DNA from 3 places in the Lysinibacillus sp. FSL P2-0066 genome. Region 2 is predicted to be linked to each of the others. Evidence: riboswitches for the same ligand, from Rfam matches in the RefSeq annotation. Region 2 holds a riboswitch; each other region holds the start of a gene.
What was found. Region 2 has a riboswitch for lysine ahead of MKZ14_RS01305 (amino acid permease). Riboswitches for the same ligand answer to the same signal wherever they lie in the genome.
Positions count from the first base shown of each region.

Region 1 (3,286 bases), 1.7 Mb from region 2:
GTCCTTTATTGGGCAGGTAAGGAGCTTGCTCGCAAGTTCCCATGTAAAAGTCAAGATGAACTTATCGCATTTTTCGCAGATGCCTGCTGGGGTACATTAGAACTCATAAAGGAATCAAAAGATGGACGCATTTTCCAGTTGACAAATGACCCTGAAATTCTGCAAATTAAGCAACGTAGCTTTAAACTTGAAGCAGGATTTATAGCAGAGCAAATTCAACTAGCGAAAGGCTACCTGACAGAATGCTATAATGAAAAACGGGAAAAGCAACAATACGTCATGTTTACAGTCAAATGGGATGTTAAAGAACGTATTATGAATACCATTCCCTTAGAATAATTAAAAAGGATTGTCTCCCATTAAAGAATGGGAGGACAATCCTTCTTTTTTCTTCCTTTTATTTCGGTCAATTACATAAAATGCTGTTTCTTCTATTATTATATGTAAAGTGCTTGCTCTAAATTAAACTCATCATGGAGAGCATTAGCTGCTTTGATCATATCATCCTGTGGGACAACAACGGACACTTTTATTTCAGAGGTACTTACCATTTTTACAGGGATATTTTCACGACGTAACCGATCAAACATACGAGCAGCAACGCCTGGATTAGAAGCCATGCCTGAACCTATGATAGAAACTTTTGCTAGCCCAATTTCGAAGTCAGCAAAACTAAATCCGAGTGATAATTTACTATCCTCTAACACACGTAATGCTTCCGCAAATTCCTCTTTTAAAATAGAAAACGATACAGTTGGCTTCAACCCATCAATAATGGCTTGGACAATAATATCTACATTAATACGGTTCTCTGCAAGAACCGTAAATATGTCTGCTAATGAAGCATTGGAAAAAGCATCATACCCTACTGTTAAACGAATAATATCCGATTCAAATGCCACACCACGAACGACTAAATTTTTTTCCATTTCTACTTCCTCCTTCAATAAAGTGCCTACTGATTCAACTAAACTTGAGCGTATAATAACAGGCATTTGAAATTTCTTCGCTAACTCCACCGCACGTGGATGTATGATATGAGATCCTAAGTTAGATAATTCCAACATTTCATCATAGGATATTTCCTGTAGCTTTTGGGCATTTGTAACATAACGTGGATCTGCTGTATAAACACCGTCCACATTTGTATACATATCAACTCTCTCCGCTTCTAACGATACAGCAAGTGCTACAGCTGCTGTTTCAGCTCCACCTTTCCCAAGCATGGTAATATTGTGCTCTTCGTCAATCCCCTGTTCTCCAGCAATGACTACAATTTGTCCCTGTGTAAAGTGTTCTTCCATTCGACTAACATCTATATAGTCGATACGTGCATGTCGATACATACCATCCGTATGTATACCAGCTTGCCATCCAGTTAGAGACACAGCAGTATAGCCTGCTTCCTGTAAGGCGATGGCAAATAAAGCACTAGATAATTGAGAGCCTGTTGACAAAACCGCATCTAATTCTCGTTTCGATACATCATCTGTTAGTTGATGTACCATCATTTTCATCTCTTTCACAGTGTGTCCCATCGCTGCAACGACCACCACTACATCAAAACCTTTGTCCTTTTCAGCAATCGCTTTCCGAGCAGCCTCTTGGATTTGTTCAGTGGAACCTAATGCAGCTCCTCCAAACTTCATCACGATTTTAGCCATTTCTTTCGTTCTCCCTTCCAGTTCATGTATTTCACCTAATTATGGGTTTCTAGAAAAACTAAAAGGCAGCCTCCACATAACGTGAAAGCTGCCTATAACATGTACAATAATCGTAACTTGCGCATGTGTGATAGCTCTCCGAAACGTTTAGAATCGACAGTCTTACATTTCTTAAATGCAAAACCAGTACAGCAATGGAACAACAATACTGTACTTCGGCAAGCTCCCCTTTCACACAATATCTTTGGACTTGTCCATCCTCCATCGTGTTACTCTTGAACCTTGCACCTCTATCATCACTTTAAAGTGAATGTATTCAATTCATTAAGCCTTAGCGTAAACAAACTAGTCACGCAGTTGGCTCTCCATAACATTGAAAACAATGTTATTTATAACCATAGCACATGCCTATTCCTTTGACAATGATTGTTGCTGAAAATAGCTAAAAATTTGGCTTGCTAAATTAGCGGGCATCCCAGCCTCCTGTAATGCTAGCTCGCTCGCCTCTCGAATTTTTTTGACTGAACCGAAATGTTTAAGCAGCTGTTGCTTTCGTTTTGGTCCTACCCCTTCAATATGATCTAATACAGATTGAATGGCATGCTTCTCATGCTGTTGACGCAAGAAGGTAATAGCAAAGCGGTGAACTTCGTCTTGAATTCGTTGTAATAAATAAAAGCCATCACTTGTACGTTTTAAGCTAATCACTTCTGGTGGATCACCAAACAAGAGCTGAGATGTATTATGCTTATCATCCTTGGCTAAACCAGCAATCGGTATAACAAGGCCAAGCTCATCTTCTAGTACTTCACGGGCTACTTCCATTTGTCCCTTACCACCATCAATTAAGACTAAATCTGGTAATGGGAGACCTTCCTTTAAAACACGTATATAGCGACGACGTATAACCTCCTGCATTGCACCGTAATCATCATGCTTGGCTGCTGTACGTGTTTTATATTTTCGGTATTCCTTTTTCGCAGGCTTCCCATCAATGAACACTACCATGGCAGATACTGCATCCGTTCCATGCATATGACTATTATCAAAAGCTTCAATTCGTAAAGGTGTACTAATACCCATTGCTTCACCAAGTGCCTCACAAGCACCAATGGTACGTTCCTCCTGGCGTTCTATTAGCTGGAATTTAGCTGCCACAGCAATTTCGGCATTTTTGGTTGCTAATTCAACCAATTCCTTCTTTTGACCTCTTTTCGGTGTGAGCACTTTGATCTCTAATAATTCAGTTAAGATAGCTGCATCAATGGCTTGTGGAATAAAGATTTCTTTTGGCTTAATATGCTCTGGTTTTTCATAAAAGCGTCCAACAAAAGTTAAAAATTCATCCTCTGCATCTTGATAGATCGGGAAAATCGAGACATCACGCTCTATCAGCTTACCTTGGCGCACAAAGAAAACCTGAACACACATCCATCCTTTTTCCACTGCATAGCCAAATACATCTCGATTTGTTGTATCACTTGAAACTATTTTTTGTTTCTGCATAACCGTATCAATATGGGCAATTTGGTCTCGGAATTCCTTCGCTCGCTCAAATTCCAGATTTTCTGCAGCTGCTAGCATTTTAGCTTCAAGCTCTTTTTTGACTGCCTCCACACCAC
Region 1 covers NZ_CP150202.1:3,157,523-3,160,808, forward strand. Annotated here, with positions in the region: gene MKZ14_RS15780 (YslB family protein) at 1-339, shown strand, start outside; gene MKZ14_RS15785 (aspartate kinase) at 438-1,664, opposite strand; lysine riboswitch at 1,788-1,965, opposite strand; gene uvrC (excinuclease ABC subunit UvrC) at 2,073-3,286, opposite strand, start outside.
Region 1: another riboswitch for lysine. It lies ahead of MKZ14_RS15785 (aspartate kinase); the one in region 2 lies ahead of MKZ14_RS01305 (amino acid permease).

Region 2 (3,286 bases):
CTTGACTGGAGTATTTCGTAGCTCTTCTGATAACAGCCTTAACACGGGCTGAAAATTCTAGCATAGAAAAAGGTTTAGCAATATAATCATCTGCCCCTAATCCTAAGCCTAGTGCTTTATCAACATCACTGTCTTTGGCAGACATAATAATGATAGGAAGTGCTGCCTGCTCTCGAATAATCTTTAATACTTCCAATCCATTTAGTTTAGGAATCATAATATCTAAGATGACCAAATCAAAGGTATTTTGCAAACAATTTTGTAATGCCTCTTCACCATTGATCGCGGTTGTGACATTGAAACCTTCCATAGTTAAATAATTTTCAACCATTTCACGAATGGCTTCATCGTCTTCTACCAGTAAAATATGCTTTTGCATTATCATGCACCTCTCCTACTAAAACCCAATTTCCATATGTATATTACATTACCATATTTATGATGTTTAATTGGAGAGATTTTGTTCATGAGTGTTAAAAAAAAGCTGCCCTATAAACCATCACTTTTTGGTTTACAGAACAGCTCTATTAATTAATCTTCAACTTTTAAATCACAATCTTTAAGTGGAAGCATTTTTGTTTTGTGCTTTATTTTATAGCCCAACCATAATGCTAAAAATAGTGGAATCCCAATATACGAAACAAGGATACCGTACCAATCTATTTTTTCACCTGTAAAGGCTGTGTAATTTTGTCCAATGACTACGATCATACAAACAGTAAAAGCAAATAATGGTCCAAATGGATATAATTTAGCTTTATAAGGTAATAACTTTGGATCTAAGCCCTGTGCATCAAACGCTCGGCGGAAACGATAATGACTAAATGCAATACCTAGCCATGCAATAAAGCCAGACATTCCAGAAGCATTTAATAGCCAGATATAAACCACTCCATCACCAAAGAAGGATGCCAAAAATGCTAAACAGCCTACAGCTAATGTTGCCATAAGTGCATAAATCGGAATACCTCGACGACTTAGCTTTGAGAAAAATTTAGGTGCATGTCCATCCACTGCTAATTGCCATAGCATACGAGAAGATGCGTATAGTCCTGAATTTCCTGCTGACAGCATAGCCGTTAAAATAATGGCATTCATTAATGAAGCAGCAAAGGCAATACCTAGGCGGTCAAACACTAGTGTAAACGGTGAGACTGCGATATCTTCTGATAATAAACGTTCATCTGTGAATGGAATCAACATCCCAATTGCACCAATCGCTAAAATATAAAACAAAATAATACGCCAAAATACAGATTTAACAGCCTTCGGAATATTTTTACCAGGATCATCTGTTTCACCTGCTGTAATTCCAAGTAATTCTGTTCCTTGGAATGAAAATCCAGCTGCTAGGAAAATACCAAATGTGGCAAGGAAGCCACCATGGAATGGCCCATCACTAATAAAGAAATTAGTGAAACCTACAGGAGCCTGCCCACCTAAAATACCAAAAATCATTAGTAAGCTAATGATAATAAAAACAATGACCGTTGCTACTTTAATCATGGCAAACCAATATTCACTTTCACCATAACTTTTTACGGATAGTAAATTAAACGTCAGTACAACAGCAATAAATAATACTGTCCAAAGTGCTGATGAGCTATCTGGAAACCAATATTTCATAATTAATGATACAGCAGCAATTTCTGCAGCAATGGTGATTGCCCAGTTATACCAGTAGTTCCAGCCTAATGCAAAGCCCAAAGCGGGATCTACAAATTTGGTTGCATACGTACTAAATGAACCTGATGATGGCATATAAGCAGCCATTTCCCCTAAGCTTGTCATTAAAAAATACACCATAATACCGATTAAAGCATAGGCAAGCAATGCTCCTCCAGGTCCTGCCTGAGCAATAGCACCACCACTGGCTAAAAATAGCCCCGTACCAATTGTACCGCCTAAAGAAATCATTGTGATATGACGACTTTTTAATTCTTTTTTCAGCTTCGGTGCTTTATGTCCGAACTGATTTACTTTTATTTCACTCACGATATAGCTTCCTTCCTATTTATGAGGCAAAAAAATGCCATCACATATACACTGTGATGGCTACGTTAATCCTCAGTTTTTCTTACATGATAGCTCAACACGTTGTGCAAACGTGACAGTTCTGTTCCTTTCGGAGACAGCCCCAGCATGAGGTTTTCAAGTCCCCTCACACTTCGGCAATATTTCCTTTCAGCTAATTTCATCAATGCTTGTCATTTCAATTAGCATACTTATAAATATCGCGACCTCTACCTCAATACAAACATGAGGCATATAATTATTAAATTTATGATGTTTATTATACTAACATAAGACCATAGACATTTCAATACAACGGGAAATGTTCTGTATTTTATGAATCTTCTACTATTTTTAATAGTGTGATAAAGTGTTATAGTAGTTCAATTAGAATGGTTATTATTAGGGGGGATTTTATTTTGACTACAAATGATCATTCCACTAGTTTTCCAAGTAAAAAAATTAGCTGGAAAGGAACAACCTTACTTTTAGTCTTTGGCGTTATCTTTATAGCCTCTACATTACGAATGCCACTAACTGTTGTTGGCCCAATTATATCCTTTATCCGTGAAGATCTAGGGATATCTAATGTATTGGCAGGCTTTCTAACAACTATTCCATTGCTGGCTTTTGCTATTATATCTCCATTTGCGCCAGTTGTAGCACGCAAATTAGGGCTCGAGCTAACATTATTTTTATCCACTTTTCTCTTGGCCTTAGGGATTGTCCTACGCTCACTTGGTACAACAGAATTACTTCTATTGGGTACTGTGTTAATTGGCGTAGCCATTTCTTTTGGAAATGTATTAATTCCTGGATTATTAAAATTGAAATTTCCATATCATGTTGGTTTATTGATGGCCTTTTTCACCATGTCCATGAATTTTACTGCTGGCCTTGGTGCTGGTATTAGCTATCCTATAGCTAATTCATCGTTAGGCTGGCAAGGGGCGCTATCCATTGCACTCATACTTGTTCTAGTTACAATCTTAATTTGGATACCTCAACTAAAGTCAAATAAACCGGAACCAGTTACTACATCTAAAAAGACCAGTACACCTCTGTGGAAATCACCTGTTACTTGGGCTGTCACAGGGGCAATGGGTTTACAGTCTTTATTATTCTACACAACAGCAGCTTGGATACCTGAAATCTATATTGCTCAAGGTTTAGCACCTGATAAAGCTGGCTGGATGTTTTCAATCATGCAATTCTCACAAGTACCAATGGCCTTGGCAGTGCCTATTATTGCAGGCAAAATGACTTCTCAACG
Region 2 covers NZ_CP150202.1:255,338-258,623, reverse strand. Annotated here, with positions in the region: gene MKZ14_RS01310 (response regulator transcription factor) at 1-379, opposite strand, end outside; gene MKZ14_RS01305 (amino acid permease) at 532-1,995, opposite strand; lysine riboswitch at 2,078-2,254, opposite strand; gene MKZ14_RS01300 (MFS transporter) at 2,433-3,286, shown strand, end outside.

Region 3 (3,286 bases), 1.9 Mb from region 2:
AATAATTTGACCGCCACTTGGCGTTTCTAATAAATTTATGCAACGAAGCAATGTGGATTTACCAGAGCCAGAGGAGCCAATTAAACAAACTACCTCCCCTTTTTCCACTTGGAAATTCACATCTTTTAACACTTGGTTACGTCCAAATGATTTACTTAAATGCTCGATTTTAATGACTGCCATTTGTGCGTCCCCCTATACGGCTTCTTTTTGTTCTTTTTGATAGGCATCAGGACCATCTAGACGTTTTTCAACATACAGAAGGATGCGAGATGCGGTAAATGTCATGATGAAATAAAGAACACATGCAACGAAGAATGATTCGAAGTAACGGAAGTTGTTACCCGAAATTGATTTTGTTTGGAAGAATAATTCCGTTACCCCAATGACATTTAATACGGCTGTATCTTTAATATTCATGATTAATTGGTTACCTGTCGCTGGTAAAACATTACGCGCTACTTGTGGTAAGACAACATGAAGCATAATTTGGAAGTGATTCATGCCAATTGCTGATGCTGCCTCGTATTGACCATTATCAATGGAGACAATACCGCCACGAACAATTTCTGCCATATAAGCCCCTGTATTGAGGGAAACGACTAAAATACCTGCTGTAATAAAGTGCATATCGATACCGAATGCGATATCTAATCCGTAGTAGACAACCATAGCCTGTACAATCATTGGTGTACCACGGAAAAATTCAACATAGCATGTCAGTATAAAATTAATGAGCTTTAAGCTATAAAATTTCACACCTTTTTTACGAACTGGAATCGTATGCATAATTCCGATGAAAAATCCGATAAATGCACCAATAATTGTACTAATACTCGAAATCAGTAACGTATAATACGCACCTCGTAAAAACATTTGCCAGTTGTTTTCAATAATTGAAAGTATCCATTCAAGACTCATGATGTTCCTCCTAACAATGTCATCTTGCTTGCTTATTTTTTTGTGCCCTAGCTCTTTCTACCATTCTATGATTTGTCACGCTAGGACATTATCATTATGTAGAGAGGTTCTCATTTTGATAATGATGAAATGATCATGCACGGACTATTTGCTAGTCCGTGCCATGTCATTATTGTGCTGCGGGTTGTTGAGAAATAGCTTCTTCCATAATCGCTTGACGATCATCTTCTGAAATGCCTTTTAGGATTTCATTGATTTTTTCACGATTTGCGTCATCTTTACGTAAGCCTACAGCAATTGAAGTATTTGAGAGGTCTGTATCAAAGCCTTCTTCAAATGCTACATATGTGAATTTATCGTTGGCAGCAGAAGCGGAAATGCCCTCTGGACGTTCAGCTACATAGCCATCAATTTTACCTGCTTCTAAAGCCACACGCATTGCTGGGAAGCTCTCCATTGCCGTTTGTTTTTCTACACCTTTAATTTGGTCAATCACTGTGTAGTTAGATGTATTTAATTGTGATGTAATTTTAGCACCTGAGAAGTCTTGAATCGATTTTGCGTCTTCATATTTGCTACCTTTTTTAATAACCATAACAAAATCAGAAGTATAATAGTTTTCTGTAAAATCAATTGTTTTCTTACGTTCTTCTGTTGGTGACATACCTGCGATAATTGCATCAATTTTGTTCGATTGTAGCGCTGGAACTAATCCGTCCCACTCCATTTTAACAATGACTAACTCTTTGCCTAAACCTTCAGCAATTTTCTTTGCCATTTGTACATCATAGCCACCTGCATACTCTGCATTATCCGCAATTTTCACTGCGCCATTTGCATCGTCTTGCTGTGTCCAGTTGAACGGTGGGTAGCCAGCCTCCATTCCGATTCGGAATTCACCGCCGCCTTCTTCTTTGTCAGTTCCAGCATCACTTGAACCGCCCTCTTTTTTGTCACTCGTGCCACATGCAGCTAGCACAATTGCCGTCATGATAGAGATCATTACTAACAACCATTTTCTTTTCATGAAAAACTCCCCTTTTCTGTAAAAAAATAAGACAACTGTACTAAAAAAGACCTAAGTATATTGAACTTAGGTCTTACCTTTTATGACAGTTGCCCAAATCCTCACTATAATTTCCATGTTTCCGAGATAGCACAACCTAGTAAATCTGGAAATCCATTTACTAGGACAGTCCTGCACTTATTCACTGCAGACCCAGTATAAAAGTACGAGCTCCTTTTATACTTCGGCGATATTTCCTTCTTCATTGCGTCTTCGCTTGCTTGTACTCAACAATGAACTAATAAATACCGCGCCTCTACCTCACTGGTAAAAATCCGTGAGGTTTGTTTATTTAATTGATATTTAGATACTACTATAAAACTAATATGTTCGTCAAGACGATTTTGACATTTTTCTGACTAATGACAATATTAGGATATTGCGCGTTCTGTATCCATTTTAAATCGTTGAGCTTTCGTCGATATTTCTGAAAATTACAACAAATTTTTATTATAGACTACGTGATCTATGTGAGAAAAGTTGTGTTTATTTCTTTTTTGCTCCTCTTAACGATATAACATTAGTACTCTTTCAAAACTAGAATTGGCCAAACCTTTCGTCATGCACAAAAAACCCTGCTGAACATTGTTCGCAGGGTCTAATGACATTATGAATTTAATAATAAATCTTCAGGATTTTCGATTAATTCTTTAACCGTTTTTAAGAATCCTACAGAATCTTTACCATCGATGATACGGTGATCGTATGAAAGTGCTACATACATCATTGGACGGATTTGAACTTCACCATTTACTGCAACGGGACGGTTTACAATTGAGTGCATACCTAAAATACCAGCTTGTGTACCGTTCATAATTGGTGTTGACATTAATGAACCGAATACACCACCATTTGTGATTGTGAATGATCCACCAGCCATGTCATTTAAGCCTAATTTTTTATCACGAGCTTTTGTCGCTAAGTTAGCGATATCTTTTTCGATTTCTGCAAAGTTTTTGCTATTTGCATCGCGTACAACTGGTACGACTAAACCTTCTTCAGTCGATACAGCAATACCGATATCAAAGAAGTTATTTAAATGAATTTCATCGCCAGAGATTTGAGCGTTTACGTATGGGTATTTTTTCAGTGCTGCAACAACAGCTTTAGTGAAGAATGACATGAAACCAAGTTTGATGTCGTTTGCTTTTACAAACTCTTCTTGTTTACGTTTACGAAGTGCCATGATGTTTGTCATGTCAATTTCGTTGAATGTTGTTAACATTGCTGTTGATTGTTTAACTTCTAATAAACGTTTTGCAATTGTTTGGCGACGACGGCTCATTTTTTCAATTGTTA
Region 3 covers NZ_CP150202.1:2,180,240-2,183,525, reverse strand. Annotated here, with positions in the region: gene MKZ14_RS10790 (amino acid ABC transporter ATP-binding protein) at 1-183, opposite strand, end outside; gene MKZ14_RS10785 (amino acid ABC transporter permease) at 196-921, opposite strand; gene MKZ14_RS10780 (transporter substrate-binding domain-containing protein) at 1,091-1,948, opposite strand; lysine riboswitch at 2,068-2,254, opposite strand; gene odhB (2-oxoglutarate dehydrogenase complex dihydrolipoyllysine-residue succinyltransferase) at 2,595-3,286, opposite strand, start outside.
Region 3: another riboswitch for lysine. It lies ahead of MKZ14_RS10780 (transporter substrate-binding domain-containing protein); the one in region 2 lies ahead of MKZ14_RS01305 (amino acid permease).